Regions from separate parts of the Priestia sp. SIMBA_032 genome, predicted to be linked through region 2. Evidence: riboswitches for the same ligand, from Rfam matches in the RefSeq annotation. Region 2 holds a riboswitch; each other region holds the start of a gene.
What was found. A riboswitch is a leader RNA that binds a small molecule or an ion and turns the genes downstream of it on or off. The one in region 2 is predicted to bind cobalamin.

Region 1 (7,650 bases), on a different contig from region 2:
CCTAGAAGACAGTGAAACTCCACTTGTTATCGATACGAAAAAAGGGAAAAACGATGTTCGATTATGCGTATACAGCTATCATGATCATGTCGACGTCGTGAAACAATACAAAAAGAAGATTATCGCCTACAGCCTGCTGTCTGATCACCTTCAAAAGCAGACCATAACAGCTGACCTAGCTTAAACCAGTCGCCTATAAGGCGGCCTTTTTAGTTTTTAGTTTTAGTTTGAAGCTATCTTATTTAAAAATACCAACCTTTAACAGTAATTCTAATGCTATAATGTGAATTAATATAATCTTCTAACTTTTTAAGAGGTGATGGATAATGCTTTCTTTGTTAGGGTTTGGAATGATTGCTACTTTTCTATTTCTTGTCATCAGTAAACGCTTGTCCGTGGTTGTTGCTTTTATTTTTGTCGTATCCTCTTTGGTATAATTGGAGGTTTTAGTGCCGATATGGGCAATATGATGATGAATGGTATTTTAAAAGTAGCTCCTACGGCCATTATGATCGTTTTTGCTATTTTATATTTTGGACTAATGATTGACGTCGGTTTATTTGATCCTATGATTTCTCGTATCCTAAACATTGTGAAAGGCGATCCTTTAAAAGTCGTAATGGCAACTGCCGTTATTACAATGCTTGTTGGCTTGGACGGAGACGGGTCTTCTACATTTTTAATTACAGTTTCCGCCTTGCTTCCTTTGTACACAAAACTCGGAATGAACCGACTAATACTGGCTTGTGTTATTAGTTTAAGCGCAGGTGTTATGAATATGATTCCTTGGGGAGGTCCTCTCGTAAGAGCCGCAGCAAGTTTGCAATTAGAAGTATCAGATCTATTTAACCCTCTTATTCCAGCTATAGCAGCGGGATTGATGTGGACTTTATTTTCAGCATATCTACTCGGAAAAAGAGAGAAAGCGCGCTTAGGAACCATTCATTTAAAAGGTTCATCAATGGCTTTTGCTGAACAGCTTTCAGTTCATGAGACTCCTGGGAAGACTCCTGGGAAGCCACCTAAACTCTTTTGGTTTAATGCCTTATTGACACTGTGCTTAATGACTCTCTTGGTCGTAGACATACTCCCTATTCCTATTTTATTTGCTATTGCTTTTGCCATTGCTTTATTTGTTAATTTTCCTCATCCAAAAGAGCAGCAGGAAAGAATCTTAAGTCATGCAAACAGCTTTGTAATGGTTAGTACGTTGGTTTTTGCAGCCGGAATCTTTACAGGCGTTTTTACAGAAACAAAAATGATGGATGCCATGGCTAATACCATCGTCAGCCTCACTCCTGAATGGCTGGGCTCTCACCTTCCCTTAGTTGTAGCAATAACGAGCCTTCCTCTTAGCTTTGTATTTTCACCTGATGCTTATTACTTTGGCATTTTACCTGTTATTAGCCATACAGCAGCTAATTTTGGTGTAGACCCTGTAGAAATAGGGCGAGCAGCTTTATTGGGACATTCCACAACTGGGTTTCCCCTATCTCCTTTAGTACCCGCTACTTTCATTCTGATTGGGCTGGTTGAAGTAGATTTTGGGGAGCATCAAAAGTTTCTTTTCAAGTGGGCCTTTGGGACAACTATTGTGATGACAATTACAGCCATTTTAACGAATGCTATTTCCCTTTAGACTCTACCATAAAAAAGGAAGCCGACTACCATAAGGCAATCGGCTCACACATGTAGGATATTGATTTAACACTAACAAAGTACAACACAACACTAGTAATTATATAATATATTTCATTTTTTTGAAAGCGATTTCATATATATTTTTGAAAATATTTTGTTATTTTTTTTTCATAGAAAAGAACCACGTTTCAGCCAATTCGAAACGTGGTTCTTTTCTGTAAGGACTTGCCCTACAGGCTATAAATGTAAGTTACGTTCATTATAGCATGAGCCCGTATATAGATTCCATGGTAATTACTGTATGATCTCGTTACGTTATGACTCATTGTATTTTTCTGTCCATGTGCAGCGTATTCCATGGTTCATCCTGTTCAGCTAGCCTTTTGATAAAGCCTTGTGAAGCCCAAAAAGGAATAGCTCCAGGTAAAAAAGGATGAGTATGCAGATACAGCGTGTCATAAAAATGACTTTGGGCAAATTGTTCTACTGCTTTTAACAGCTGCTGTCCAATGCCTAGACGCCGGTACGCTGGATCGACATAGCATTTTACAATCTCAGCTGCAGTTTTATGTTCATATTGCTTTTTTAATGCATGAAACCTTCCATCGTAAGCGTATAAACCTATGGTTCCAATTACTTGTTGACTTTCCATAACAGCTGCAAAAAAAGCAGCTCATTTCGCTTGAACATAATGTTCATTAAAATGAAGCAAATCCACAGGAAGCTGATTTTTTTCCAGCATAGGAAACAGCTCATTTCGCATATTCATGACAAACTGAATCACTTCAGCATCCTTTTCTGTTACTTCTTTAATTTGATACATTTGTACTTCTTGCACGTTTATTGTCACGTCCTTTTATCTGTCATTTTATACTTTCTCTTTTCCCTCTCTATGTCTCAATATTGACTATGGGGTTACATCTAAATGCTGAGTCAGCATATAATACTCGCTTGGATTTGTTGTCCAGTTTTTCACTTTTTGATTGTAAGCAACAACAATGTTTGGATATACAATCGATGACGTCAGCATTTTTCTATTAATCAAGGCGGTTGCTTGTTTGGCTAATTGATCTCGTTTTGCGTCATCTACTGTTGAATTTAACTGCTGAATCATTTTTGTTAGCTTATCGTCATTAATCCGACTGGCATTTAAACCACCGCCCGGCAAATAGTTCGTACTTAAATAATAGCTGGCATCCCCTCTAGGTGCTGTGATAAGGCTGTACAATGCTAAATCCCAATCATCTTTTGCCATTATATATTCATCGCTATCTTCAACTAGGTGAATCTTAATAGTAATTCCTAACTCTTTCGCATTAGACTGTATAAGCTGAGCAATTAAAGGCAGTTCTGGCAGAGAGCTGTATGTGACAAGAGAGAGCGATAGTGGCTTTCCATTTTTGATTGCTTTGTCATTTTTGATTTGATAGCCTGCTTTCTCTAAATATTTTTTAGCAGATGTCATACCTCTTTGCTCATTAGCAGTACTATCAGCAAAAGGAAATTGGGGTAAAAATGGACCTCGAGCCGCTGTCGCTTGATTGTTCATTATGCTGCTGACAATTTCTTTTCGGTTCAATAAAGCATCGATAGCTTTTCTTACAATTTCGTCTTTTAATGCGTCATTGGTTTGATTATAAAGCAATAAATGGGTACGTACACTAGGTACTCCACTTACCTTAAAAGACGGATCTGTTTGTAAAGTGCTCAAGCTTTCTAAAGGCGGGCGATAAATAATATCGGCTGTCCCGGACTGAAGAGCAGCAACTCGCGCATTAGCATCTTCGTTAAATGCAAAAATCGCGTTTTTTAATTTCACTTTCCCATCCCAATAATGTTCATATCTCCCTAATTTCACTTGATTTCCTTGATCAAAAGACAAGACGCGAAATGGACCCGTACCAATGGGCTTCTTAGTTATATTAGAAGCATCAACGTCTATAATAGCTGTATTTGGATGCATTAATTCAGAAGGGAATTTAGGAATCGGTTCTTTTAACGTAATTGTCAGCATGTGACCGTTCGCTTTCATTTCTTTAATATTTAAAGCGTTTTTCATCGCATAACTTTGATCTATCGTTCTTTGAAGAGAAGACTTAACGGCATTTGCATCCAGCGCTTTTCCATTTTGAAACGTGATGTTCTTTCTTATCATAAATGTCCATGTAAGGCCGTTATCTTTCGTTTCCCACTTTTCAGCAAGCCAAGGCTTTATTTTTAAATCGTCGCTGATTTTAACAAGCGTCTCCCCTACTCCCGCACGAACTGCTGTATAATTATCATCCGTATGAGGATCAAGCGTTGCAGATGTAAAATTAAATAAGAACGTTACACTTTTATCCGTTTTCTTTCTTTCTTTTATACTTACGCTCTCTTCATTAGGAGCGCAAGCAGTGAGGCAAAGTAACACAAGAAATATCATAGACACGAGTTTTTTATTATTTATCATTGATTTTTCCACCTTCTATTTTAATACACAAAAAAGCACTTCTAAAAAGAAGTGCTTGTCTTCACAACAAATTCAGATAAACGTATCCCTTGTTTATCTTATTTTTGATTCTGCCAAAACACCTCCCTATCCTCGTAGGTTATTGTGTGCTGAGATTTATGGCAGGTCTCCTGGCTTCAAGTCATTGCCTTATACCGCCTTCCCGTCTCTAAATAGACAGTGGCTTTTTGACATAAGGCTCCTTGTTACAGTGGCGGGACCGCTCCGGATTTGCACCGGATTCCCTTTTAAGGCAATTGACAAAAAACAATTACCACCATAAAAGCTTGTTATTTAATTTAGTAGCGTGCTCTTGAAACTCTAGAAGTAGAAGCTGATGGTGAAACATCTTCATCATCAAATCCAGTGGCAATAACGGTTACCATCATTTCGTCCTTTAAGTCTTCATTAATCACAGATCCAAAAATCATATTTAAGTCCTGATCAGAAGCAGACGTGACAATATCTGCTGCTTCCTGTACTTCGTAAAGACTCAAGCTACTGCCGCTCGTAATGTTCAACAGCACGCCTCTTGCTCCATCAATCGATGCATCTAGCAGCGGACTAGAAATCGCTTTTTTCGCTGCTTCGATTGCCCGGTCTGATCCGGAAGCTCGTCCGATACCCATAAGCGCAAATCCTTGATTAGACATGATTGTTTTTACATCAGCAAAGTCAAGGTTAATCAGCCCCGGAACAGCGATTAAATCTGAAATACCTTGAATACCTTGGCGAAGAACATTATCTGCTTCACGGAATGCTTCAAGCATAGGCGTCTTTTTATCGACAATTTCAAGCAAGCGGTCATTTGGAATCACAATAAGGGTATCTACCGATTCATTCATCGCAGTAATACCGCCTACTGCTTGCTTCGTACGTTTATTTCCTTCAAACTTGAACGGGCGAGTGACTACTCCAATTGTTAAAGCATTTAGTTCACGGGCAATTTGGGCAATAACCGGAGCTGCTCCAGTACCAGTTCCTCCGCCCATGCCAGCTGTTACGAATACCATATCTGCGCCTTGCAGTACTTCTTGAATTTGTTCTCTGCTTTCTTCGGCTGCTTCTCTTCCTACTTCCGGATTAGCTCCTGCACCTAATCCTCGCGTTAAGGCCGCACCAATCTGCATTTTCACATCTGCTTTAGATAAGTTAAGCGCCTGAGCATCCGTATTAACGGCGATAAATTCTACCCCTTGTACACCATGTTCAATCATACGGTTAACGGTGTTATTTCCTCCACCGCCGACTCCAATTACTTTAATTCGCACTAATGGTGATACATCTGCATCAAATCCAAACATTCTAAGTTCCTCCTCAATGATCAAAATTACTTTCTCTTATTATCCGAAAAAACACGTGAAGAACCTTTTACTACTATATTTAACGCGTAACTGTTCTTTTGTTTTACAGATTTTATACATTTCTCTTTTAACCTTTAAATCTTTACATCTTTATGTAAAATTATTGTTGTTCTGAAGTTAGTACGCCGAACTCTTTTTTGGTTTTCCCACTCAAAACGGCATATAAGCTTATTGTATCATTCATTTGACAGATGTCTGTATTTAATTTTGAGTAAGATGTGACTAAGAGAATAATATTTTTATAGACAAAATGAGAAAAAGCCCTTAGAAATAAGGGCTTCTCTAAATAATAAACCGTTTTATAATTTCCCAGTTAAGAATTGAGCTTCTCCCATGCCAAAGCTCCAGTCAGCATTACCGTTCTCAACAATTGAAATCATAATGTCGTTTGGCTGAATACCGCAGCTTTCTCCCAGCTCTTTTACAATTAATTTGTAAAGAGCTTGTTTTTGCTCTTCTGTTCGCTGTTTGCTCGTCACACTTATAATAACCAAATCCTTGCTTCTCTCAAAGCCAAGACCTGTATCTTCAATAATCATTTCATGAGCAGGATGCTGATGTACAATTTGATAACGATCGCGTTCTGGGACGCCAAAGGCTTCTAGCATCGCTCGGTGAGTAGCGTCTAGTAATGCTTTTAACTCTTTTTCGTCTCTTCCTTCTATTACATCAAATCTAAGTAATGGCATACTAAGTAACCTCCAGCTTTTTGCCTAATGTATTATTGCTTTATCATATCACAACTATCATTTGTAAAAAAAAGATATGCTATTCACAATGTGCTGACCTCAAACGCTTCAATAAAAGCTGAATCTAATAAAAAGAAATGAGCAGCATAACGGCTCATTTCATTAGTACAAAAACATTTATAATAAGAGCTAAAATACATACAGATACAATGGCAATGAGTACGTTCATCACAAGGTTTTGCGAGGATGTTTTGGCTTGTTTTTTCATATCAGCCCGACTCATCTGTTGCTTTTCATGATCACTTTTAGACATCACGTAGCCTCTCCTATTCATCAAAATGTCAGCAGTGTGTAAATGATTTTTGAGAAACCTTGATCCAGTTCTTGTGTATAAACAGCATCACATGCAGGTTACCAACAGTTATTTTAGCATGTTTTGTCAAATAAGTGGACTATGTAGCGCTTCAATTTAGTATTCACGGCCAAATATATTTAAATTCGTTGCTTTTCTCTTCTTTTCTCGCTATTGTTTGAGGAGAAGGATAATTAGATACGATAAAGGATGATACGATATTGAATAACCATACGCAGCTGCCTCAGTATATCTACACATACGCATGCAGCGAAGAGGAACTCTCACTATGTCAATTAGAGAGACGCTCTCTTTTTGAAATTGAAACTGAGAAACCTATCATAAAAAGTGCCGTTAAACTTGATCCAAGCAGAAGCCCTTTTATCAAAGAGCGATTAGATATTATGTATGAAGCAGATGACCTTGCGGATATTTGCAAACAAGTAGAAGATATTGACCTTGGAGATCAAACATTCAAACTCATTTTTATGAAAATTAATGACTTGGAAAAAGATCAAAAAATAAGTTATAAAGGTCAGCGTGCTGTTGAACGTGATGTGGGTTGGCATTTTGTAGCAGAAGCAGACTTGCATAACCCTGACCATTTGTTTGGCATTGTTACGTTTGAAGGACGCTGGTATTTTGGAAAATATCAAAAAAGTGAAGCTGTATGGCTGCATCATTTGAAGAAACCGCGTGAATACTCTACGGCACTCAGTACCCGCCTTGCAAGAGCTGTAGCTAACATTGCCGTTCCAAATCCTGAAGGAATCAAAGCGATTGATCCATGCTGTGGTATTGGTACAGTCCTGGTAGAAGCTCTTTCAATGGGCATTGATATTGTAGGACGGGATATCAATCCACTTGTGACCGACGGATCTCGTGAAAATATTGCGTATTTCGGCTTAAGCGGTGATGTCAAAACTGGACCGATTTCGGATGTTACAACTCACTATGATGTAGCTATCATCGACATGCCTTACAATCTCTACACCCACGCGACGCCTGAAGATCAGCTTTCTATTTTGAAACACGCTCGCCGCTTTTCGGATAAAGTAGTCGTGATTACAGTAGATACGATTGACCATATGATTCATGAAGCTGGCTTTTCTATTT
Region 2 (7,650 bases):
GCCATACGCGAATGCGTGCAAAAAGCTCTTCAATTTGAAAAGGCTTTGTAATGTAGTCGTTCGCTCCTAAATCTAGTCCGCTTACCTTATCAGGAAGGGCGTCTCGAGCTGTTAATAAAATAACGGGCGTTTGATCATCATTTGCTCGAATGCGACGAAGTACTTCGAGTCCGCTCAGTTCAGGAAGCATCACATCTAAAAGCAGCAAATCCCAATCGTGTTCTTGAAACTCTGCCAATCCTTCTGATCCCGTGTAAGCCATGCCCGTTTCGTACCCTTCGTGTTCAAGCTCGAGCTGAATCAAACGAGCAATTTTGCGCTCATCTTCTACAATTAAAATTCTGCCTTTACTCAAAAAAATTCCCCCTTGTGTCTATGTATAGTTGCGTACATTATAGCACGGAGAGATTGGGGGTGTATAAATGATAAGGAAATCAATGGTTATTTACTAAATATATCAATAATAGCCCGAGAAATAATGTTCATTTTCGCAAGAAACTGATAAGATAGCTAATGACATTTAAAAATAAGAAAGGATTTCGATTATGTTATCAGCTATTAATTCAGTAGACTATACCATTTTCCATGCGGTGAATCAGTATGCCTCGCATGTGAAGTTTGTAGATTCGCTAATGGTATTCTTTGCAGATTACGCCCAGTATGTACTTATCGTTTTACTCGGCTTGTTTTTACTCATTAATAAAAACGGCAGCCGTGTTGTAGCATTTCAAGCTTTATGTGCTTGTGCCACAGGAGTCATTATCAATAAAGTGATTAGTTTATTTGCTTATCGAGATCGTCCGTTTATCTCTCACCACGTGAATCAGCTCATTGATCACGCCGCGAATTCTTCATTTCCAAGCGATCATGCTACATCTGCATTAGTTATCACTTTTACCATTTGGCTGCATTTCAAACGTTCAGGACGCATGTGGGTTTTCATGGGTGCACTTATTGCATTTTCACGCGTATGGGTTGGCGTTCACTATCCATTCGATGTGTTAACAGGAGCTATTTTAGGATGCGTGCTGGCGCTGTTTATTCATTATGTTATTTTTAATACGAAAATCATGAGAGCTATTACCAATTTGTCTATTTTTCGAAAATCAGCTTATGACAGGCAGTCTCAATATTATTAAGAAAAAGTCGCACATATGCGGCTTTTTTTATTGGGAAATTTTTAATGTATTTAATACTTGTTTTTTAAAATTAAATTGTGTACAATTAAATTACAGAAACGATAAATTAAAAACTTTTAATACAATTACTAAAAAAGAGGAGAGATTTATACATGAAAGCTTTATATGAAACAACAGTTGTTAACACAGGTGGAAGAACAGGAGAAGTTCACTCTTTAGATAACATCTTTAACTTAGACGTGGCAACACCGCCAGCGCTTGGTGGAGAAGCAACAACAGCAACAAACCCAGAGCAGCTATTTGCAGCTGGATACAGTGCTTGTTTCAACAGCGCGTTAGAATTTATGTTGAAAAAACATAACGTAGAAATCAAAAGCAGTGAAGTGAAAGCTACTGTTCAGCTGCTTCCTGATAAAGCTGATCAAGGAGTAAAAATTGGAGTAGCGCTTGAAGCTCATATCGAAGGCTTAGATTTAGAAACAGCTAAAAAATATATAGACCTAGCCCATTCATACTGCCCGTATTCAAAAGCAATCAGCGGCAACGTAGACGTAACGGTAGAAGTAGTTTAATTGCTTTAAAAAGCCCTGCTAAGCATGTAAAGCTTAGCAGGGCTTTTTTATTTGAATTTTCTCTATTCATTTGTAAGCGGTACTAGTATAATGAGGAAGAAAATGAATCATTCGCACAGTTTAGGTGCTCTTACATAGCGTAAGAGGTAACAGGGAATCGAGTGCAAATCTCGAGCGGTCCAGCCACTGTAAGCAGGGAGTTTTCTATCTTATCGTCACTCAAAATGGGGAAGGCGGTAGAAAATGATGATCTCAAGCCAGGAGACCTACCTATTCTGTACACTTGACTCTTCTAGGAAAGAGGCGGTGTATCAAGGTACGCAGTGAGCAATTGCTGTTTATTTTCATATGCCGACACATCCTCAATTTCTATAGAATTGAGGCTTTTTTACGTTTTATTTTAAAAAAAGGAGTGTAGGAAATGGAAGGTTTATCAGTTTTTTTACTTGTCTTTTTATTAGGAATCAGGCACGGATTGGATGCAGATCACTTAGCTTTTATTGATGGCCAGACCCGATATAATTGGCGAATGGGGAGCCGTTTTGCCCCGTGGGTCGGCACGCTGTTTTCACTAGGTCACGGAGGAATGGTGGCCGTCACGGCCGGGGTGCTGGGCGTGGTGATGAAGAATTTTACGTTTCCATCATATTTCGATCATTTTGCATCTTGGGTATCTATTCTCTCTCTCTTTCTGATTGGAACATTAAACACATATCATTTGCTTCGAACTAAAAATAAAGAGGAAGAGTTTCAGCTGAGCGGGTTAAAAGGGAAGTTTATTCCGAAAATAGCAAAAGGAACAACGAATCCTTTTTTAATTATTCTTGTAGGAGCGTTGTTCGCTTTAGCAGCCGAAACAGTCAGTCAAACGGCCGTGTGGTCTCTAGCTGTAGGAAACGCAGGCAAGTATACGCCGCTTTTATTAGGACTAGTATTTATGTTTGGTATGATGCTGACAGATACAATCGATTCACTGATTGTACATAAAATGGTGAATGAATCGAGTAAGTTTGGGCAATCTGCTTCCCGCTTGATGGGCTGGGTTATTGTTGTTCTCGCGTATGGTGTGTCATTCTATTTAGCATTCACTTTCTTTAACCCATGGGCCGAAGTAAACTTTGAAATGGTTGGTGTTATTCTATTTATTTTTTTAGTGTCTATGTTTGTTTTTGTGAGTGTGAAGTCGAAAGGGAAGAATATTAAAATAAATGTCAATTAGTCAAACGAAAGCTTTAATCTGTTGAAGATTGAAGCTTTTTTGTATGAATTTGTTGAAGTTTATGGCTATTTTCGGTCGGTTATGAATAAGTTAAAGTATTATCTGTATTTAAAGGATGGAAAATTGTCTGAAAACCATTATAATTAAGGATAATTTAAGATCGTTATGTGAAACGTAGAACATAGTTATACGTACAATAAATAAAAGCATTTGATGCAAGCAGCAGGGGTTTTCTAGAGGAGGAATTGATTTGAGTCAGGTAATGGTAGAACAAAGTGTATTTAGTTATTTAAAAGAACACGAACAAGAGATGCTCGAAGATCTAGTGGGATTTGTGAAAAAAGAATCACCGTCCTATAGTAAAGATTTAGTAGATCAGTGTGGAATGTATTTAACAGAGCTATTTCAAAAGCGTTTAGGGGTAGGGTATGAAATTATAGAAGAAAAAGAAGTCGGAAACCACTTAAAATTTACGATTGGAGAAGGAGAGAAGCAGCTTTTAATCATCGGTCACTTTGACACGGTATGGGAAAAGGGAAGGCTGAGTCTAAGAACAGAGGGAAACAAGCTGTATGGTCCGGGAATTTTAGATATGAAAGGCGGCATTGTGCAATCTATATGGGCGATCAAAGCGATTCAAGAGCTTGGCTTAGCGCTCGATAAAAAAATTGTGTTTTTCTGCAATTCGGATGAAGAGATTGGGTCAATTTCTTCTAAAAAATATATAGAAGAAGAAGCACAAAGAAGCGAAGCGGTGCTAGTAGCGGAACCGGCGGTGGCGGGTTCAGGTGCGTTAAAAACGTCGCGCAAAGGAGCGGGGATCTTCACCGTAAAAGTATGGGGACGAGCAGCACATGCGGGTAATCATCACAAAGAAGGAATCAATGCGATTGAAGAACTGGCGCGCCAAGTGATTTTTCTGCAGAGCTTAACTGATTATGAAAAAGGTACAACGGTGAACGTTGGGACGTTTACCGGAGGCAGCGGTACAAATGTAGTGCCGGAATATGCAGAAGCGCACGTGGATTTACGTGTTTCTACAGAAGAAGAAGCGGAGCGCATGACGGGTATTATTTTGAATTTAACACCCATTTTAAAAGGGGTTAAGCTAGAAGTAACGGGAGGCATGAACCGTCCTCCAATGGTGAAGTCTAAACAAACGGAAGAGCTATTTGAATGCGCTCAGTCAATCGCAGCCAAACTGGGAATGAAATTAGAAGAAGCAGCTGTTGGCGGGGGAAGCGACGGCAATTTTACAGCGGCCATCGGCGTTCCTACATTAGATGGATTAGGAGCATGCGGAAAAGGAATACATGCGGAGTATGAACATATTCAAATTGATACGTTGTCCGAGCGTTCTTCTTTATTTGCGAATTTGCTGCTGCAAATATAAAAAAAGCCCGCCTCAAAAGGCGGGGACTAATCTGAAAGCTTATATTGGGAGAGTATAAGCTTTCTTTTTTATTTACTGCTTTCTTCTTGAAGAGAAAAGGCAGTTTCTTTCTTTTTGAATACCACTCCATCAAGAGCAAGGAACTGGCTTCCTGCAAGAAATAAGTGAGCAGACATGGCAATTAAAGCGATATCAAACTCAAATCCGCCTACAAATCCGCTTTTAAGCTTGGCTGTGAAAATAGCGCCAAGCATAACGGCCACAAATAAAGCAGCTACAACTCTTGTTGCTAGACCAAGAATAATAAGAACCCCACCTACAAGTTCAATCGTTGCAACAATGTAGGCCATAAAACCAGGGATTCCTAAGCTATCGAAGAATCCTACTGTATTTTCAATCCCGCCTTGCCATTTTTGAAAGCCGTGTACTAAAAATGTAAAACCTAATACTAAACGAATAATAAGTGAACCAATTTCGACGTTTTTATTCACTTTACGTCCTCCTTTAAATGTATTTGAAAAACACTACATTATGTAGTGTGAAAGCCCGAAAAAAGAAATGTAGCAAGTAAATCAGAAACTTTTTCTTATTTGGATAATTTTACAACATTATGAACATCACACTACACATTGTAGTGTGATGTTTGTCCCCAGTCAAGTAAAAATATGAAATTAGATCATTTGGCATACAAAAGATTCCTGAAGAGCACTTGAAAAATCCTTTAATTATGTACAAATTAATCACTCTATTTTCATTCTTATTCTTCAGCGTGCTATACTGATGGCGGAGGTGTTACGATGCGCTTAGAAAACAAAAGAGTTATTGCGCTTGTTAGTGCAGACTTTGAAGATCTAGAACTATGGTATCCAGTGATGCGTCTTCGAGAAGAAGGAGCAGAAGTACATTTAGTTGGAGAAAAAGCAAACGAAACGTACATGGGGAAATACGGTGTTCCAGCCGTATCGGACTACGCGTTTAAAGATGTTGATCCAGCTGAATATGACGCTATTTTAGTACCTGGAGGCTGGGCGCCGGATAAGCTGCGCCGCTACCCTGAAGTAATTGAAATGGTTCGTCATATGGACGAGCAGCAAAAGCCAATCGGCCAAATCTGCCATGCAGGATGGGTATTAATTTCTGCAAAAATCTTAGATGGTCGAAACGTAACAAGTACGCCAGGAATCAAAGATGATATGGAAAACGCGGGAGCTATTTGGCATGATGAAGCAGTCGTAACCGACGGCCACATCATTTCAAGCCGCCGTCCGCCAGACCTTCCTCCTTATGCGAAAGCATTTGCTGATGTACTAGCAGAACAATAAGAAAAAAGCCGAAACCACATTGGTTTTGGCTTTTTTTATAAGATCCGCTAAAAAAAGAAATGATAAAGTAAATAAAAAAGTATCATTAAAAAAGCGAGCAGATGCATCTGCTCGCTTTTGTTCGTGTTTCTTATCAGTAACTTGCTTTTTGCAAGTGTAAAAACAAAATGATTACTTTCTTTATAAAATCCATGATTACGGTTTTTGTATGTTACGTTGTTGTTAGGGCACAATTAGCATTGATTGTGCTTGCATGGATTTCATCCATTGCCGCGGTTTGTTTTTCCACATGATCGATTAACCTAAACGACGCAAGCCCTACCTCTCTTGCATCCTTACGGCTCCGAAGCCGATCCAGTGTGAATAAGTTTTGTTCAAAGACATGTGTCGAATGCCAGTATTTTTACCTTGCATTGTACGATACATCCTTTCAAGTTACTTTCACTATGTCCAGCTCTTAAAGAAAAGCCAGAAATATAAATATAACACCTCAGTTGATCTATGTCAAATAGAAAATGTGATTTTTTCACGTGAAACAATTGCAGCTAAAACATGCTTAAGTAAAGGGATATCTTTTTTATATGGAAGAGTTTTTTGATACGATGAGTTAGAGGAATCCTAGAGGAGGATGAAAAATGAACAAAAACGAACAGTTTCGAAATGATGTATTGAGCAGTGTAGAATCATTAACATATGAGCAATTAAATCAGCAGCCAGCATCTAATACATGGAGTGTTATGCAAGTATTGGAACATTTATATTTAATGGAGCGCATGATTGTTTCACGTGTAAAGGATCAGTTAGAAAACGGTGTAGATCAGCCGACTGAAGATAAGCCGTTTCATTTAGCGGTAGACCGTTCGCGAAAAGTAGATGCACCAGCTCAAGTTACGCCTTCAAATGGAAAGCAGACATTAGAAGAAATGAAGAGTAAGCTGGCGGAATCAAGAGCGGTTTTAGTAGAGTTAGAAAAAACAGCAAGTGAAGACAAGCTAAAGCAAAAATCGTTTCCACATCCTGTGTTTGGGTTAATGGATTTAAAGCAGTGGATTGATTTTATTGGCTATCATGAAAAGCGTCATCAAGAACAAATAGAAGAAATTAAAACAGCAATTGGTGCATAAAAAAACAGGCATTCCGCCTGTTTTTTTATTTTTGGACCAAAATAGGATAGTCCGACATCATCCAAATACCAACACTGTATGTTTGGGGATTATGATTCCCCACGGTAGAGCCTGTTTGAATCGTAAATGAGAGTTGCAGAGGGTCTTGATCGTAATAAATCGTTTGCTTGGTGGAAGGGGAATAAAGTCGTTTCGGAGGGATTTTAGGAACCGTATCGGTCGTATTAACAAAACAGCGGCTATTTGAAACAAGATTTGTGTATGTTTGAACGAATTGAGGATCACCTACTCGGGGAGCTCCGTAGTTGTACATTGTAACTTCCGGAAAGGATGCGTTTGTGGCAACATCTAAGGCATGAAGAGCAGCGAGTGCGCCACCTAGGCTATGCCCTGTTATATAAAGTGGCTTGGGGGTAAGGGACTGATACGTTTCAAAAATTTCATCACGGCATGATTCGTAAACGGCTAAAAAACCTTCGTGGACGAGACCGGCTTGTTGATTGTAGGGGTAAGGGCGCTGCTTAATGCGAGCATCAGCAATCCAATCTGCCTCAGATTGAGTTCCGCGAAAGGCAATGACGATGGAGTCATCAGATTCTAAAATAAAACCAAACCATTCTTGCACCCCTACGGCAGAAGCTTTAAACGATTTAATAAGCCGGTAGCCTTCAGGTACATCAAATGTGCCTCCCTGTGCATATTGCTTATAAGCTAAAACACACGCATAAAGAAGGTCTAGAGCTAAAGAACGATAAAATAAAGGCTCTATTCTCATCATTGTTTTCACACCTTCTAATAGAAAATAACTTCTATAGCCTATGTGTTCGTGAGAAGAAAGGTGCAAATATCTCTTTTTTGAAAACTATAATTATAGAATGTAA
Region 3 (7,650 bases), on a different contig from region 2:
GTCATCAGGTGCTATGCCTTCCGCCACGATTTGACCTGAATGCGCATTGCGTCCAACCGTTTTAGCTCCTAAAAATAAATCAAACGCACCTTTTCTATAGACAATGCCGATATCTTCTTGAACAGCACCGTAACAGGCCATACCGCATCCATTAATACCAAGCTTCAGCTCTTTTGGCATGTCCATTCCCCCGAGGCGTTTTTGTAATTCTTCCGTATGTGGAATAGCATCGCTTTTTTCTCCGTCACAAAAATCACACGCTTTGATTGTGAACACATCTCCGACCGGAGATAGTAAAAAGGAAGCTGCTTGGAGCTTTTTAATAATCACATCTGGCTGAGTCGTTGGAATTTGCAGTTTGATTTGATGGTCAGGTGTATACTCCATCGTACCGTTTTCACCAACAACGTCTGCTAGTGTTGTCATTTGAACAGGCGTAAATTTCTTATTTGCAAGTCCTGGACTAACCGCCACTTCGAAAATAGACTGTATTGGCTGATGTACGACCGCAGAAGTAGGTTCACCTAAAATTGCTTGAAGCGCTTCTTCTGCAAGGGCTCGTGAAGTTGCTGTTTCTTCTGGTTTGGTCTGAACAGCTTCAATAGCTGAAGCTGTTTGCTTTACAGTCTCTTCTTGATCGAGAGCCCATGGTTCCGCTTCTTTTCGAAGTCGCTGATGCGGTCTTAGCGGCTGCTCCGTTTGGTTGAGGGTATATTTCCGCTGATATCCGCGCGGTGTAATCATTAAATCGTCGTAAAAGAACGTAGATGAATTCCCGACAATAACGGTAGTCAGCATGCCAATTTCATGATTTAACATGTCTTTTAAGTTGGTCATTACGACTTCTTCACGGTCACGATAAGCACTTTTCACAAGACCAACAGGCGTATCAGGAGAACGGTACTTTAATAGAATTCTCTGCGCTTCAACAATTTGTCTTGTTCGTCTTCCGCTTTTTGGGTTGTAAAAAGCCACTACAAAATCTGCTTGTGCAGCTGCTTCGATTCTTTTTTCGATTAGTTCCCAAGGCGTAAGGTGGTCACTTAAACTAATTGTACAAGCATCATGCATCACGGGCGCTCCAAGGAGGGATGCGCATGAATTAATAGCCGAAATGCCAGGAATTACTTCCAGCTCTACGCCCGTTTCTTTTTTCCAGCCTTTTTCAATCAACACTTCATACACAAGGCCTGCCATTCCATATACTCCTGCATCTCCGCTTGAAATGACAGCCACGGTTTTTCCTGCTTCAGCTTGCTTTACAGCTTCTTGTGCACGGCTTACTTCTTCGGTCATTCCCGTACTAATAATTTGCTGATTCGTTAACAGTCCTTGAATTAATTCCACATAGGTTTTGTAACCGATAATCATATCACTTTCTTGAATGGCTTCTCTTGCTCGCTGTGTAATATGTTCAAAGCTTCCCGGCCCAAATCCGATAACTAATAGTTTACCTTTCATGCTAGCTCCTCCTTTATGCGTTACTTTTTACTTTGTCAATTCCTTCTATGGAGTCACTGTTTTCCGGAGAAACGAAACCATTTTGATCATATTCATAAATAAGCGATTCCTTTATACTGCAGCCTCCTGCTAAATGTTCTTCGACAATCCGGTGAGCCACGGTTTCAGTGACCTGCTTGTACCAATCTCCTGAAGGATACACAATAGCTACAGGAGCATCTTTACATCTTCCGTTACAGCGTGTACGCGTTGTATGAACCGTTTCATCCAAATCCAGTTCCGTCACTTTATTTCGAATAGCTTGGGTGGCTTCTTCTCCACCTTTTCTCATACAGCTGCTTCCATTACAAATCAATACGTGATGTTTTGTTCCATTTAAGTTCCAAGTCGTCACACTCATTCGCTCCTTTACTAAAAAAAAGCGCCTCTATCATTGATAGAGGCGCAGAAAAATTCAAACTAAGTTTTTGCACTTCCACCTATATCCCGTAGGGTAAGCTTCGCATTAGAAAAAGGCTGGTTTCCTGACTTCGATTCATCACTTGATTACGCCTTCCCGAATACAGTGGCATATGCAATCAGCTCATCTTCACAGTGGCGGGTACCGCGCTGGCTTCACACCAGACTTCCCATTTAACGCAATGTAAACATTGCGCACCTTTTTTGCACGATATGTAGTTTTGCGACATGAGAAAAACCCGCTTCGCTAATATGCGAGCGGGTGAAACGTCAGAATAAGAGTGTACACGAATGCCACTTTAAGCCAACGTTTCCCTTCCCGCTCCCCGGAGAAATAGAAACTTCACAATAAAGACAGGTCTCCTGACTTGTGTATCATTCTACTTGAGAACCTTCCCGTGATTTTTCCACAGTGGTTATACTCGTTCGTCCACACTTACAGTTGCGGGGGCAGTACTGGTCTTTCACCAGTTTCCCTATTAAGCCTTCTTGGCATCTTTACTGTTGCTGTTTGATATATATGAACCTTTTAAACTATCAGAATAATAGAAGTAACTACCATATCATAGCGTACATTTTTTTTTATTTCAACTCTATTCTTTTCGAAGGATACAAGCATCTATAAAAAAACAAGAGCATAAAGCCAGCTCTTGTTTTTTCATTATATAGCAACTAATGTTAAATGAGGATCGTTATAATACACGACTTCTGAAAGAACTTTACAGCCATTTGTTTTGGCAAAAGCTTCTCTCGCCTGCTTTTCAGTATCAAATTCAAACATTTTCATTTCTTTTCCAGCATATACCGTCAGTACCCACATGAAAAGATTCGCCTCCGATTATTGTAGTGATCGCTATATCCACATTATGACGAAACCATTTCCTTTTGAAAACCCATTCTACAAAACTTGTCACAAGAAACTTTTAAAAATTTAAAAACATTTTAACTTCTGTAAATGAACAAAATGTACAAAAGGTTTAAGCAGTATTGTACTTTTTTAAAAAGGTGCTTTTTTAACCAACTGTTGATTCACCAGTAAAAAATATATAGTATTTATAAAAAAAAGAAGCCGGACAGCCGGCTTCTTTTTTAAGAAAGGAAAGTACAGACATCGCAATCCCGTCCTGTTCTTTCCTTTGCATAAAAATACACTAATTAAATATTCCTTTCTTAAAGCAGAACCATGTTCGACTGCACATAGTAATAGAGAAGCTTATACGTATGATTCAATGAATCTCGATGCGTTCTCTCAAACGCATGAGAAGAATCAATTCCTGGACCAATTAAGCCGTGTACGATATCGTGTCCGGCACGAATAGCAGCAGAAGCATCTGATCCGTAAAACGGATAAATATCTAATTTGTACTGAACATCATGCTGCTTAGCTAGCTCCACCAAATGTTTTCTCAAACCGTAATGATATGGTCCGCTTGAATCTTTTACACAAATAGACACGGTGTATTCATCAGTAGATTGTCCATCTCCCATAGCACCCATATCAACCGCTAAGTATTCTACTGTTTGAGGCGTAATGTTCGAATTTCCTCCGTATCCAATTTCTTCATTATTTGAAATGAGAAAATGCGTAGTGTATGGCAGTTCGATCTGTTCTTCTTGAATTGTTTTCATGAGCTGAAGCAATAAAGCTACGCTTGCTTTATCATCGAGATGACGAGATTTAATAAAACCGCTTTTTGTTATTTCTACACGAGGATCAAACGAAACAAAGTCGCCGACTTCAATTCCAAGGCTGCGAACATCTTCTGCGCTATGTACTTTTTCATCCAATCGAATTTCTATATTTTCTTGATTCCGCTCAGCTTTCCCTGCATTTTTATACACATGCACAGATGTTTGATGCATAAGGATGGTTCCTGTAAATACTTCTCCTGATGAAGTTTCAATTTCACAATATTCTCCTTCAATAGAATTGTAGCGAAACCCTCCAATCAGGTCGATTTTCAGACGTCCACTCGGTTTGATTTCTTTTACCATAGCACCTAATGTATCGACATGAGCCGTCAGCATGCGGTGGTGATCTGTATCTTTACCGGGAATAGTAGCGACTAAGCCTCCTTTTCGATTACGATACGTTTGAATATTTAGCTCTTTTACATAGTCTTCGACAAATGAAATTACCTTTTCTGTATTTCCAGAAGGACTGGGAATCGAAACAAGCTTTTTAATTAACTGAACAGTTTCCGTCATTATGACACTTCCTTTGTCTCTCATTTCTTTTATTTTACCATATGTTTCAAAAAAGATAACAGGCAGCCCCAAACAAAAAAGCCGGGCAGCTGCCCGGCTTTTTTGTTTTAAGCTATGTTTGATTTCTTTAATTCGTTTGTGTAATTTAATGATTTTTGCTTATCAAATTCACCTTCAGACTTCGACATCACAATCGCAGCTAAAGCATTTCCTACTACGTTAACTGTGGTACGCATCATATCAAGAATGCGGTCAATTCCTGCAATAAATGCCATGCCTTCAAGAGGGAAGCCCATGGATTCAAGTGTAGCAAGTACAACTACAAACGATGCCCCTGGTACACCAGCCATTCCTTTTGACGTTAACATTAGCACAAGAAGGAGCTGAATTTGATCCATAATGGAAAGGTCGATGCCGTACATTTGAGCAATAAACAGCGATGCCAGCGCCTGATAAATGGTTGAACCATCTAAGTTAAACGTGTAGCCCGTTGGAATTACAAACGATGTAACCGACTTAGAACAACCGAAGTCTTCCATCTTTTTGATAAGAGAAGGTAAAACAGCTTCTGAACTTGCCGTTGTAAATGCAAGAAGCAGCTCGTCTTTTAACACTTTTATGAGCGTAAACATGCTTGTTCCAGCCATTTTAGCAATAATTCCAAGAACCACAAGCACAAAGAAAATCATGGTGAAGTAAACGGCGAACACTAATTTTCCTAATGGAATAAGTGATCCGACACCAAACTTTATAATATTAACACCAATAAGTGCAAATACACCTACTGGAGCAAATTTCATCACCAAATTAGTTACCCAAAACATTGCATCCAAGACGCCTTCAAAAAAGGCTAAAACAGGTTTTCCCCTCTCTCCAATCGAAGCTACGCCTACACCAAACAGTACGGAAAATAAAATGATTGGTAAAAGATCGCCTTCTGCTACCGATTGAAAGACGTTTGTCGGAACGATATGAAGAAGCTCTTGAGCAATCCCTGTACTTTCAGACGTTTTTGCCGTTGCCTCATATTGAGAAATATCGCTTTTTTCAATATGTCCCATATCAACCCCTGCACCAGGATGGAATAAGTTCGCGGCAATAATCCCCACTACAATCGCAATGGTTGTAACAATCTCAAAATAAAGAATTGTTTTTCCGCCAAGCTTACCTAATTTTTTGATATCGCCTACTCCTGCGACCGCTACGATTAATGCTGAAATCACGATCGGTACGACAATCATCTTAATTAAATGAATAAATATGTCTCCAACCGGCTGTAAAATAGAAATGGCCGTATCGCTTCCGTAAAAGATAGCACCTACAGCTACGCCTAAAATCAGTCCAATTAGAATCTGAGTTGCTAGACCTAACCTTTTCACTTTCTTGCTCCTTTCGCACAGTTGACTTTCATCCATCGAGCATATGCGGTTCAACGAACCGTGTATAAATATACATCCTTACAGCACCTTATGTAAACAGTTCTTTCCTAATAAGGATGTAAGGCCGCACATGCAAATTTTTAAAAGCCACGGTTCTGTTTTATCATATCAAATAATTGTTGTATACTGAGATTTTTTTGCTAAGTATTTTTCTATTTTTGCTATTTCAGCGAATAAATTAAAAAAATAAAATTTTATATTGAAATATGCATTTTAGGTTAGTATAATACGATACATGTTTATTTTTATTATTCGAATATAAAATTCTGAAAATTTTAATTATTCAACACGATAATAAAAAGCATTTATAATTTTGGAGGTTTTAACGTGTCAAACAAAGTTCCTTTTTCATTTATAGTGGTTATTGGCTTTATGCTTTTTGCCCTATTCTTCGGCGCAGGTAATTTAATCTTCCCTGCAATGTTAGGTCAGTCTGCCGGAAGCAATATTTGGTCAGCAAACGCTGGATTTTTAGTAACGGGTGTAGGTCTGCCTCTTCTAGGTGTTCTCGCATTTGGTTTTTCCGGAAAAGAGGATCTGCAGTCTTTAGCTAGTCGCGTACACCCAGCTTTTGGTATTATCTTTACTACGATTTTATACTTGGCAATCGGACCGCTTTTTGCGATGCCAAGAACGGGAAGCGTTTCGTTCGAAATTGGCGTTAAGCCTTTTTTATCAGAAAATTCAGGGCACCTTCCCCTTATCATTTTCACGGTAATTTTCTTTACTATTACCTGCTTTTTTTCGCTAAACCCTGCGAAAATTGTCGATTTAGTAGGGAAAGTTTTAACACCTATTAAATTAACGTTTATTGGAATATTGGTAGTTGTAGCCGTTGTGAACCCAATTGGAAAATTTGAAGCACCAAGCGAAGCTTATACAACACACGCATTTTTTAAAGGCTTCCAAGAAGGCTACTTAACAATGGATACACTAGCATCATTTGTTTTTGGAATTATTATTATTAATGCAATTAAAGAAAAAGGAGCAAAAACTAACCGACAAATTATCACAATTTGTGCAAAAGCTACGGCTATCGCTGCCGTTATTTTAGCTCTTATTTATAGTGCATTGTCCTATATGGGTGCTTCAAGCGTATCAGAGCTTGGACGTCTTGATAACGGAGGTACGGTTTTAGCTGAAGTATCAAATTACTACTTTGGCTCTTACGGTGGAATTCTTTTAGGTCTGATGATTACCGTTGCTTGTTTAACGACAAGTGTAGGTCTTGTAACATCTTGTTCATCTTTTTTCCATAAGCTGTTTCCAAGTGTTTCTTATAAGTTGATTGCTGTCATTTTATCAGCGTTCAGCGCCGTTGTAGCAAACTTTGGCTTAACGGAATTAATCGCTATTTCGGTTCCGGTCTTAACAGCTATTTATCCGTTAGCTATTGTGTTAATTGCTTTAACATTCTTACATCCTTTATTTAAAGGACGTTCTGAAGTTTACCAAGTAAGCCTTCTGTTCACGTTTATCGTTAGTTTATTTGATGGCTTAAATGCTGCTGGATTTAAAATTGCGGCAGTAAACGATTTGTTTACATCGATTCTACCTATGTATGGAGTGGGTCTCGGCTGGGTAGTTCCTGCTATTGTAGGAGGATTAATCGGTCTTGGCTTTACCTTCCTTCGTACAAATGATAATACGAACAGCAACACTTCAAGAAAATTGATTAAATAAAAAGAGGATGCGAGTGCATCCTCTTTTTATTATGGCGTCTTATGAGTAAGGAGTTTTTTTCTCCATTAACTTCACTTCTTCTTTTAACACACGTTTTTCGTATAGATATTTATCCGTTCGTTGAAAATGATATTTATCAGCTTTTTCTTTTTCAGACGTGGTCAAAAGCACTCGACGATCAGAAGCATCTGACACACCAAACGTTTCATTTTGATAAGTAGCATACGGAGCTACAAAAAACACTTCTTCAACAGCATCACGAGGAACTTCTTTTGTAAAAGTCGTGTCATTGTATGGAATGAATCCATTTGCTACATCGTCTTTATCATAGCTAATCAGCTTTATACACCCGTTTTCCGTTTCATAACATTCGTAATCTCGTTCATTATATGCTGCATAT
Region 4 (7,650 bases), on a different contig from region 2:
CTTATCACTTTAAATCAGCTAACTTTACAACTGGCGATTTTACTCCGTTTGGTTTTAATGGTATTCAAGCAGCCATTTCAACAGGTGGCGTTATGTTTGCTTACCTAGGACTTCACCCTATTGTTTCTGTAGCCAGTGAAGTTAAAAATCCGCAGCGTAATATTCCAATCGCGCTCATTATCTGTATTGTACTTTCAGCGATTATTTACACAGCACTGCAAGTATTGTTCATTGGTAACATCCCGGCTGATATGCTATCAGGAGGGTGGGGAACAATTCAAGAGCAATTCTCTTTACCATTTAAAGATATTGCACTTATTTTAGGCCTTGGCTGGTTAGTAACGCTTGTTATTTTTGATGCTATTTTATCACCAGGCGGTAACGGGAACATCTTCATGAATACAACTTCTCGTTTAGTTTATGCTTGGTCTCGTAATGGAACACTATTTAAACGTTTTTCAAAAGTAGATAAGAAAACAGGAATTCCACGTGCGTCACTATGGCTATCATTTGGAATGTCCGTATTCTGGACACTGCCATTTCCTTCTTGGGAAGCGCTAGTAAACGTATGTTCAGTGGCACTTATTCTGTCTTATGCGATTGCGCCAATTTCAGCTGCTGCATTCAGAGTAAATGCAAAAGACCTTAAAAAGCCTTTTAAATTAAAAGGTATGAGCGTTATTGCTCCTGTTTCATTTATCTTCTGTTCATACATCGTATATTGGTCAGGATGGACGACAATTTCTTGGCTTCTAGGATCACAGCTTCTAATGGTTGTTATCTACGTAGCATTTAAGAAATACGTACCAACTGACGTTGTAAAATTTGCACAGCAGCTTAAATCTGCTTGGTGGCTAGTTGCTTATTATATTATTATGCTTGTTATCTCTTACCTAGGCTCATTTGGTGGAGGACAGGGTGTGCTAAGCAACCCGCTTGACTTAATTTTAATTGCTCTTGTTTCAATCGGTATTTTCTACTGGGCGAAATACACAGGTTTACCAAAAGCAGTTATCGATACAGATGATTAATAAAAAACACGGCATGAATTCATGCCGTGTTTTTTATTTGTACAGGGGTGTACTCTATTTATTTATCAAACAGCCACGTTTTTAAGATAGCAGCATACTCACGAAAGTAGGCTTGAAGTTTAATTGAATTTGGTGTCTTTGCACCTAAAGAATAAACATCATAACCCTGACGTTTAGCAATAATAGAGGCGCGAAATAAATGAAAATCACTGCTAACAAGCACGACTTTTTTGTGTTGAATATCAACTTTCTTTTTAGTGAAAGTGAAATTCTCAAAAGTAGAAGTTGACTGATCCTCTTTTATAATTCGATTCTTTTTAATTCCTTCTTTTCGTAGAAAACGATAGGCTGCTTCTGCTTCAGAAATTTCTTCATCGGATCCTTTTCCACCCGTTACGATAACTTTTGTTTGTTTATGAGTCTTTAAATAAGATAAAGCCGTTTTTGCTCGTTCTTTTAAACTAGGAGACATTTGATCTCCATCTACTTTCGAACCTAAAATAAGCACATAATCTGCTTTTTGCGGAACAGGCTGATGAGCGGTTTGATACATACAAAAAGACATGATTACAGCATAAAGAACAAGCAAACTAATAAAGATATAAATGATTTTTTTCTTCAACTACGAGCACCTTCCTAACTATTTCATAAGATGTTTGGAAAATAATTGTTATTATAGCATAAGAGACCCAAATAAGTATAAACACAGTAATATATAATAATAGAAGAAAATCGTTATTGTGAATGGTTATAAAATTCGTTACAATAAAGAATAAATGATTTTAAAAGTGCCTCTAAGGAGGATAATAGGGAAATCGGTGTAAATCCGGTGCAGCCCCCGCTACTGTAAATGTGGATGAACCTGCAAAGACCCACTAGTCAAACTAGGAAGGATGCAGAAGTAAAATGAAGCATAAGCCAGGAGACCTGCTTTTAAAAACCCCTTATTTTTCGGTGGGAGAAATAAGTCAAGACAATGTGTTAATGAGCGCATGACCAAACCTTGACTTTTACAGTTAAGGTTTTTTTATGTGATAGGGAGTGGAAAAAGTGAAAAAAGGAAAACCTCTTATGATTCAAGGAACGCACTCAGACGCTGGAAAAAGCATGATTGCTACAGCGTTTTGCCGTATTTTTAAAGAAGACGGCTATCAAACTGCACCGTTTAAATCGCAAAATATGGCGCTTAATTCATACATTACAATGGATGGAAAAGAAATTGGAAGAGCGCAAGGAATTCAAGCAGAAGCGGCTGGAGTCGAAGCAACAACCAATATGAATCCTATTTTGATTAAACCAACTCGTGATCATGAATCTCAAATTGTCGTTCATGGAAAGCCGCTTCGTAATATGTTTGCTTTTCAGTATCGGCAAGAATTTTTTAATGAAGGTTTGAACGTTATCACGGAGTCTTATAAAGAGCTTGCCAATCATTATGATCGAATTGTGATTGAAGGTGCTGGAAGTCCTGCTGAAGTGAATTTGAACGATCGGGAACTGGTAAATATGCGCGTAGCAAAGATAGCCCAAGCCCCTGTTGTGTTAGTAGGAGACATTGATAAAGGAGGGGTTTTTGCGAGTTTAGTGGGTACTCTTCAATTGCTCCCAGATGAACATAAACCTAGAGTAATTGGGGTGTTAATCAATAAATTCCGAGGAGACTTAGAGCTTTTAAAACCGGGGTTGAAGTGGTTTGAAGAATACACGGGAGTTCCGGTACTAGGAGTGATTCCTTATATGCATGACGTGGAAATTGACGCTGAAGATTCGTTATCACTCAGAAATTACTCAACGCTTGTGAACCCGTTAAAAGAAATCGATATTGCGGTTATCTCGTATCCTCGCATCTCAAATTTTACAGACATCGATCCTTTAAGCTTAGAAGAAGACTGTCACGTGAGGCTTGTAACCAAGCCGTCGCAATTAGGTACGCCTGATTTAATTGTTTTACCAGGAAGCAAAAATACGATTGAAGATGCGCAGTTTTTACAAGAAAGCGGCCTGGCTCTAGCCATTAATCAAGTCTTGAACACAACGAACGTTCACGTCATTGGCATCTGCGGAGGATATCAAATGCTAGGGGAGACAATTACAGACCCTGATGCAGTAGAATCTCGGATTGAATCCATTAAAGGGCTGGGCTTGCTTCCAGTGGAAACCGTTATGACAACCAGCAAAAAAACAGAAAGAGTTGCTGGGTATGTCCAGCTAGAAAGTGAAAGAGTTTCGATTGAAGGCTACGAAATTCATATGGGAAAGACGGTTTCTAAGAGTACCACGGAAGCTTTTGCAGTGGTAGAGCATGAAAAAGAAGGAACGGTTAAAGACAACGTTGTTGGCACGTATGTTCATGATGTGTTTCATAACGATGCTTTGCGCAGGGCTTTGCTTAATCAAATTCGTAAACATAAAAAATTGCCGCCTATTACGGACACATTCAACAGTCGCCTGCAAAAAGAGGAGTCTTTTTCAAAAGCAGCAGCATATGTGAGAGAAGCTGTAGATATGGAAAAGCTTTATCATTTAATTGACAACTATAAAAGCCCCGAGCAAGCACAAAAAGTGTAGCTTGTAGAGGTTTTCGCTTGTTTTTTCACCGGGAACTTTAGTACGCTATTCTACGTTGCCTAGTTCAACAGTCTAGCACTCGTAACAAATAAAAGATGATTGTTTCCAATACTATGTAGGATGGAAACATGGTTTATGGACAGGAAAATGAATGGTTAATGTAATGTAAAACATCACGCCTCGTTTCCTAGAGGAGCTGAACGTATTGATTTTTAAACGTATTTTTTTAAACAAAGCATCTATTTTATACATAGTCAGTTTATTTATTGTATGTACTTCGGTAATTATGGGCGTATTTATTGGTACAGTTTCGTTAACCGTAGGAGATACAATCAAAATTATTATTGGCCACCTTACCGGGCTATCCTTATATCACGGTCCGGAAAACATGGATTTAATCATTTGGCAAATTCGTTTTCCAAGAGTACTGGTGGCATTTTTAGTAGGAGCTTCGCTTTCAATAGCAGGGGCTGCCTTTCAAGGGCTATTAAGAAACTCGCTTGCTGATCCTTATACGATCGGGGTTTCCTCAGGTGCAACCCTTGGCTCTGTCATGGCAATTTATTTTCATTGGAGTATTTTTGGTTTGTCTATCTTCACACTGCCTGTAGTCGGCATTGTATCTGGTTTTATTACTCTTCTTTTAGTTTTTGGTATTACGAAACTCGCAAGCGGCAATTTGGCCAATGAAACCATCATCTTAGCAGGGATTATTTTATCATCCTTTATGAGCGCGCTTATTTCATTAATTGTAGCTCTTTCTCCTGAAGAAGATGTAAGACAGGTTTTATACTGGCTAATGGGAAGCGTATCAATGAGAGGATGGTCTCATATTCAAATTTTAGGGCCGTTCTTTTTAGTCGGTACGATTATACTGCTGTTACATGTTAAAGAGCTGAACGGCTTAGCATTTGGCGATCAATCCGCTCAGTTTATGGGAATAGACGTAAAGAAGAAAAAAAGAATGATTTTAATAGGTGCATCCGTATTAACAGGGGCTGCGGTATCAGTATCTGGGGCAATTGGATTTGTTGGCTTAGTTATTCCCCACGTAGTGCGTCTCGTAGCGGGAGCTAATCATAAGCATGTACTGCCGCTTTCTATTTTAATCGGAGGAAGTTATTTGGTTTTAGCAGATTTATTGGCACGAACGATATTAGAACCTCGTGAACTGCCGATTGGAGTCGTAACCGCCTTAATTGGTTCGCCGATTTTTACCCTGCTCCTTGTAAAAGAACGTATGCGGAAAAGAGGAATATCATGATTGAACTATATAATGTGACAGGAGGATACGATAAGCAGCAGCCGACCGTTCGTGACATCACGTTCACCGTAGACAAAGGTTCTTTTGTCGCTTTACTAGGACCAAATGGAAGCGGGAAAACAACGCTTATTCGCTTGATTATGAATGTATTAACCATTCAATCAGGAGAAGTGAAGGTAGAAGGAAAGTCAGTGAAGGCTTATTCACCAAAGCAGCTGGCGCAAAAAGTTGCAGTCATGACGCAAGAAAATCAAATTGGGCTAGAATTTACGGTTCAAGAAATTGTTTCACTTGGACGTTACCCTTATCAGGCAAAAGGATTGTTTAGCACTGTATCAGCACAGGATGAAGAAGTGGTGGAAAGCGTGCTGAAATTAACAAACGTTTGGCACTATAGAAATCATACTTTTCAATCGCTGAGCGGTGGAGAAAAACAGCGGGTTTTACTGGCTAAAGCACTGGCGCAAGAACCTGACTACTTACTTCTTGATGAACCAACGAATCACTTAGATGTAAAACATACGATGGAACTGCTTCAGCTGTTAAAAACGTTACAGCAAGAAATGAGCTTAACGGTCCTGGCCATTTTGCATGATCTCAACATCGCCTCGCTGTTTGCAGATAATGCCGTGTTACTGAAGGATGGAAGAGTAGAAGAAACGGGGATGGATGCCATTTTCCATGATGCAGCTACGTTAAAAAGAGTATATGGCGTTGATTTGCATGTATTTCACCATCCCGCTGTGAACAAGCGGCAAATTGCTTTTGTGCCTCCGCATCAATATCCAGAGACGGACTTCCATGAGTTGTATCAGTTACAAAAGGAACCCGGCCTGTTGTCTTTATCATTTGTTCGTCCTCTGAGAACTCTTTCGCTTGGTTCAAATGAAACAGGTCTAGACTGGTGTCAAGAAATTGTTCAACAGCAAAGCAGTGCTAACGTGGCGTGGAAATCTGCGTCTTTATCCAGTCATGAAGTTCGCTTAAAAGACGATAAAGGTTACTCGTGGCTGGCTGTGCTGACACATGGACAAAAAGAGAATGAAATGAATATTGTTCTACTAACAAATACACCGCTTTCGGACGCGAACTTACTTCATGCTGCGATGAAGGTAATTGAGTACCGGGCTTTCTTAGGGAAAACAGGACGTATTGCTGTAGCATCATCTCATCATAAAGAAGAAAATCAAGAAGAAATTTCAGAGTTCTTAATGGAACGCCTCCAAAAAGAATTACAACTATTTATGGAAACAAAAATGACCGACAATTGCTTTAAGTAAGCAGTAGCGGTCATTTTTTATTCTTCGGAGTGATCGTCAGACTTTTCTGTTTCACCTCCTGAACTCATCGTTGTCTCAGTTGTATGTTCATCAATCTTTTTTTCTTTCAGCTTAACAGAAAACAAGTCTTTGACTTCTTCATCTACTTGATCAGAGTCAGCGCTGTAAGTGGTGCCGATGTTTAAGTGGCCGGTCAGATCTTTAATGCCTAGCTGTCCGAAATTATTACTAAGATCAATTTTGTCTAACAGTACTTTTTCGACCATGATTTTTTCAACAACAATGGACTGCTTTGGCTGAGTTACTTCATCAATCTTTTTGTCAAGAGTTTTCACCATCTCATATAAGGCTGTATTGGACGATTCTTCCTTTAACGCAGAGAGCTGATTTTGAATAGCTTCGAAATTAGGAGCTGACTGCATAGCCGAGAGTAAATGAGCTGTTTGCTCGTGCAGTTGAGACAGTGATTGAATAAGGTGAGCTGATTCATGTAATTGCTGATGAAGCTCTTCTATTTTAGGGATCGCGTCGGTTAAACGCGTCACTTGATCAATAATTCCCTGCAGGTTCAGCGCTGAATCTGACGAAAGAGTAGGTTTTGTGAATTCAGCTTCAGCAGAGGTCTTAGGCTCCATTTTGCTAGGCAACTTCTTTGGCTGCTGAGAAGGGCTCTTTAGATTAGAATGTTTTTTAGTTTTCATCTTTTGGGGTAATTCTTTCCGCTTTTGATTAGAACTTTGGTCTATGGGACTCACTTTTTTTTGGGTTGGAAGGGAAGACGGATTTATTTTGCGGACTGTTTCAATTTTAGGCGATTGTTTAAACCACTTAGAAAACATGAAATTCCCTGCCTTTCATGCTACGTATAGTTCTGCACAATAAATTACAAATCAAATTTCACATGCAAAAGACCATCTTTAAATGATGCGTGACACGGCGCTTCACCTACAGCAGGTGGAAGGATAATTGATCGTTGAAACGTCCCTTCACGTCTTTCTTTGTGAAGAACATTTGCATCCTTCATCGTTAAAAGAGATGAACCGGATATGTGTAAAGTATTTTCGTGCATGGTCAATTCAACATCTGTTCGTTTAGCACCGGGTATTTCAATCACAACTAACAGTTGATTTGCCCATTCGTATACATCAATTAAAGGATAGTCTCGATACTCATTTACAATCTGAGGAGAAGCATCTGCTTCCGTATCATTCTTTTCTTCAGGATCATCGTCAAAAATCTTTTCCCAAAATTTTGTATGGTTTTCTTCTTGTAACGTTTCTGCCCACTTTTTAAACTTTCCATGATTCATATTTGTCACCTTCTTTAAAAAAATAAAACAAGGCCTTTTGCCGCTTTCTATTTTATATGTATGCATGAAAACAGAAAAAAACGTCCACTTTAATCTAAATCGTGGACGTCTATTTGAGACATAGGAATATTAACATGTTTAGGCATCCGGATTTCCAACACCCCGGAACGATATACGGCGCGCGTACCTTTTTTGCGA

Region 1: it holds a riboswitch for cobalamin, as region 2 does, so the genes downstream of both, nikA (nickel ABC transporter substrate-binding protein) here and SB717_RS21195 (HoxN/HupN/NixA family nickel/cobalt transporter) in region 2, are expected to answer to the same signal.
Region 3: it holds a riboswitch for cobalamin, as region 2 does, so the genes downstream of both, SB717_RS10165 ((2Fe-2S) ferredoxin domain-containing protein) here and SB717_RS21195 (HoxN/HupN/NixA family nickel/cobalt transporter) in region 2, are expected to answer to the same signal.
Region 4: it holds a riboswitch for cobalamin, as region 2 does, so the genes downstream of both, SB717_RS15960 (cobyric acid synthase) here and SB717_RS21195 (HoxN/HupN/NixA family nickel/cobalt transporter) in region 2, are expected to answer to the same signal.

Annotation. Positions count from the first base shown of each region.
Region 1 covers NZ_JAWRXD010000009.1:96,851-104,500, forward strand. The annotation lists gene SB717_RS22860 (YfmQ family protein) at 1-184, shown strand, start outside; partial or broken gene SB717_RS22865 (CitMHS family transporter) at 327-1,639, shown strand; partial or broken gene SB717_RS22870 (GNAT family N-acetyltransferase) at 1,964-2,296, opposite strand; gene SB717_RS22875 (hypothetical protein) at 2,315-2,479, opposite strand; gene nikA (nickel ABC transporter substrate-binding protein) at 2,549-4,090, opposite strand; cobalamin riboswitch at 4,234-4,426, opposite strand; gene ftsZ (cell division protein FtsZ) at 4,429-5,433, opposite strand; gene SB717_RS22890 (tautomerase family protein) at 5,793-6,182, opposite strand; gene SB717_RS22895 (hypothetical protein) at 6,337-6,495, opposite strand; gene SB717_RS22900 (TRM11 family SAM-dependent methyltransferase) at 6,756-7,650, shown strand, end outside.
Region 2 covers NZ_JAWRXD010000007.1:55,873-63,522, forward strand. The annotation lists gene SB717_RS21180 (response regulator transcription factor) at 1-355, opposite strand, end outside; gene SB717_RS21185 (undecaprenyl-diphosphatase) at 546-1,139, shown strand; gene SB717_RS21190 (organic hydroperoxide resistance protein) at 1,292-1,711, shown strand; cobalamin riboswitch at 1,817-1,999, shown strand; gene SB717_RS21195 (HoxN/HupN/NixA family nickel/cobalt transporter) at 2,133-2,930, shown strand; gene SB717_RS21200 (M20 family metallopeptidase) at 3,193-4,323, shown strand; gene SB717_RS21205 (DoxX family protein) at 4,392-4,814, opposite strand; gene SB717_RS21210 (type 1 glutamine amidotransferase domain-containing protein) at 5,121-5,645, shown strand; gene SB717_RS21215 (DinB family protein) at 6,281-6,769, shown strand; gene SB717_RS21220 (lipase family protein) at 6,795-7,547, opposite strand.
Region 3 covers NZ_JAWRXD010000003.1:4,380-12,029, reverse strand. The annotation lists gene cobJ (precorrin-3B C(17)-methyltransferase) at 1-1,461, opposite strand, end outside; gene SB717_RS10165 ((2Fe-2S) ferredoxin domain-containing protein) at 1,475-1,855, opposite strand; cobalamin riboswitch at 1,959-2,138, opposite strand; cobalamin riboswitch at 2,257-2,435, opposite strand; gene SB717_RS10160 (hypothetical protein) at 2,582-2,740, opposite strand; gene SB717_RS10155 (M42 family metallopeptidase) at 3,091-4,128, opposite strand; gene SB717_RS10150 (cation:dicarboxylate symporter family transporter) at 4,236-5,507, opposite strand; gene brnQ (branched-chain amino acid transport system II carrier protein) at 5,895-7,250, shown strand; gene SB717_RS10140 (hypothetical protein) at 7,290-7,650, opposite strand, start outside.
Region 4 covers NZ_JAWRXD010000004.1:331,787-339,436, reverse strand. The annotation lists gene SB717_RS15970 (APC family permease) at 1-1,031, shown strand, start outside; gene SB717_RS15965 (YdcF family protein) at 1,090-1,653, opposite strand; cobalamin riboswitch at 1,801-1,980, shown strand; gene SB717_RS15960 (cobyric acid synthase) at 2,073-3,599, shown strand; gene SB717_RS15955 (FecCD family ABC transporter permease) at 3,805-4,863, shown strand; gene SB717_RS15950 (ABC transporter ATP-binding protein) at 4,860-6,143, shown strand; gene SB717_RS15945 (hypothetical protein) at 6,161-6,844, opposite strand; gene SB717_RS15940 (Hsp20/alpha crystallin family protein) at 7,027-7,452, opposite strand; gene SB717_RS15935 (Hsp20/alpha crystallin family protein) at 7,542-7,650, opposite strand, start outside.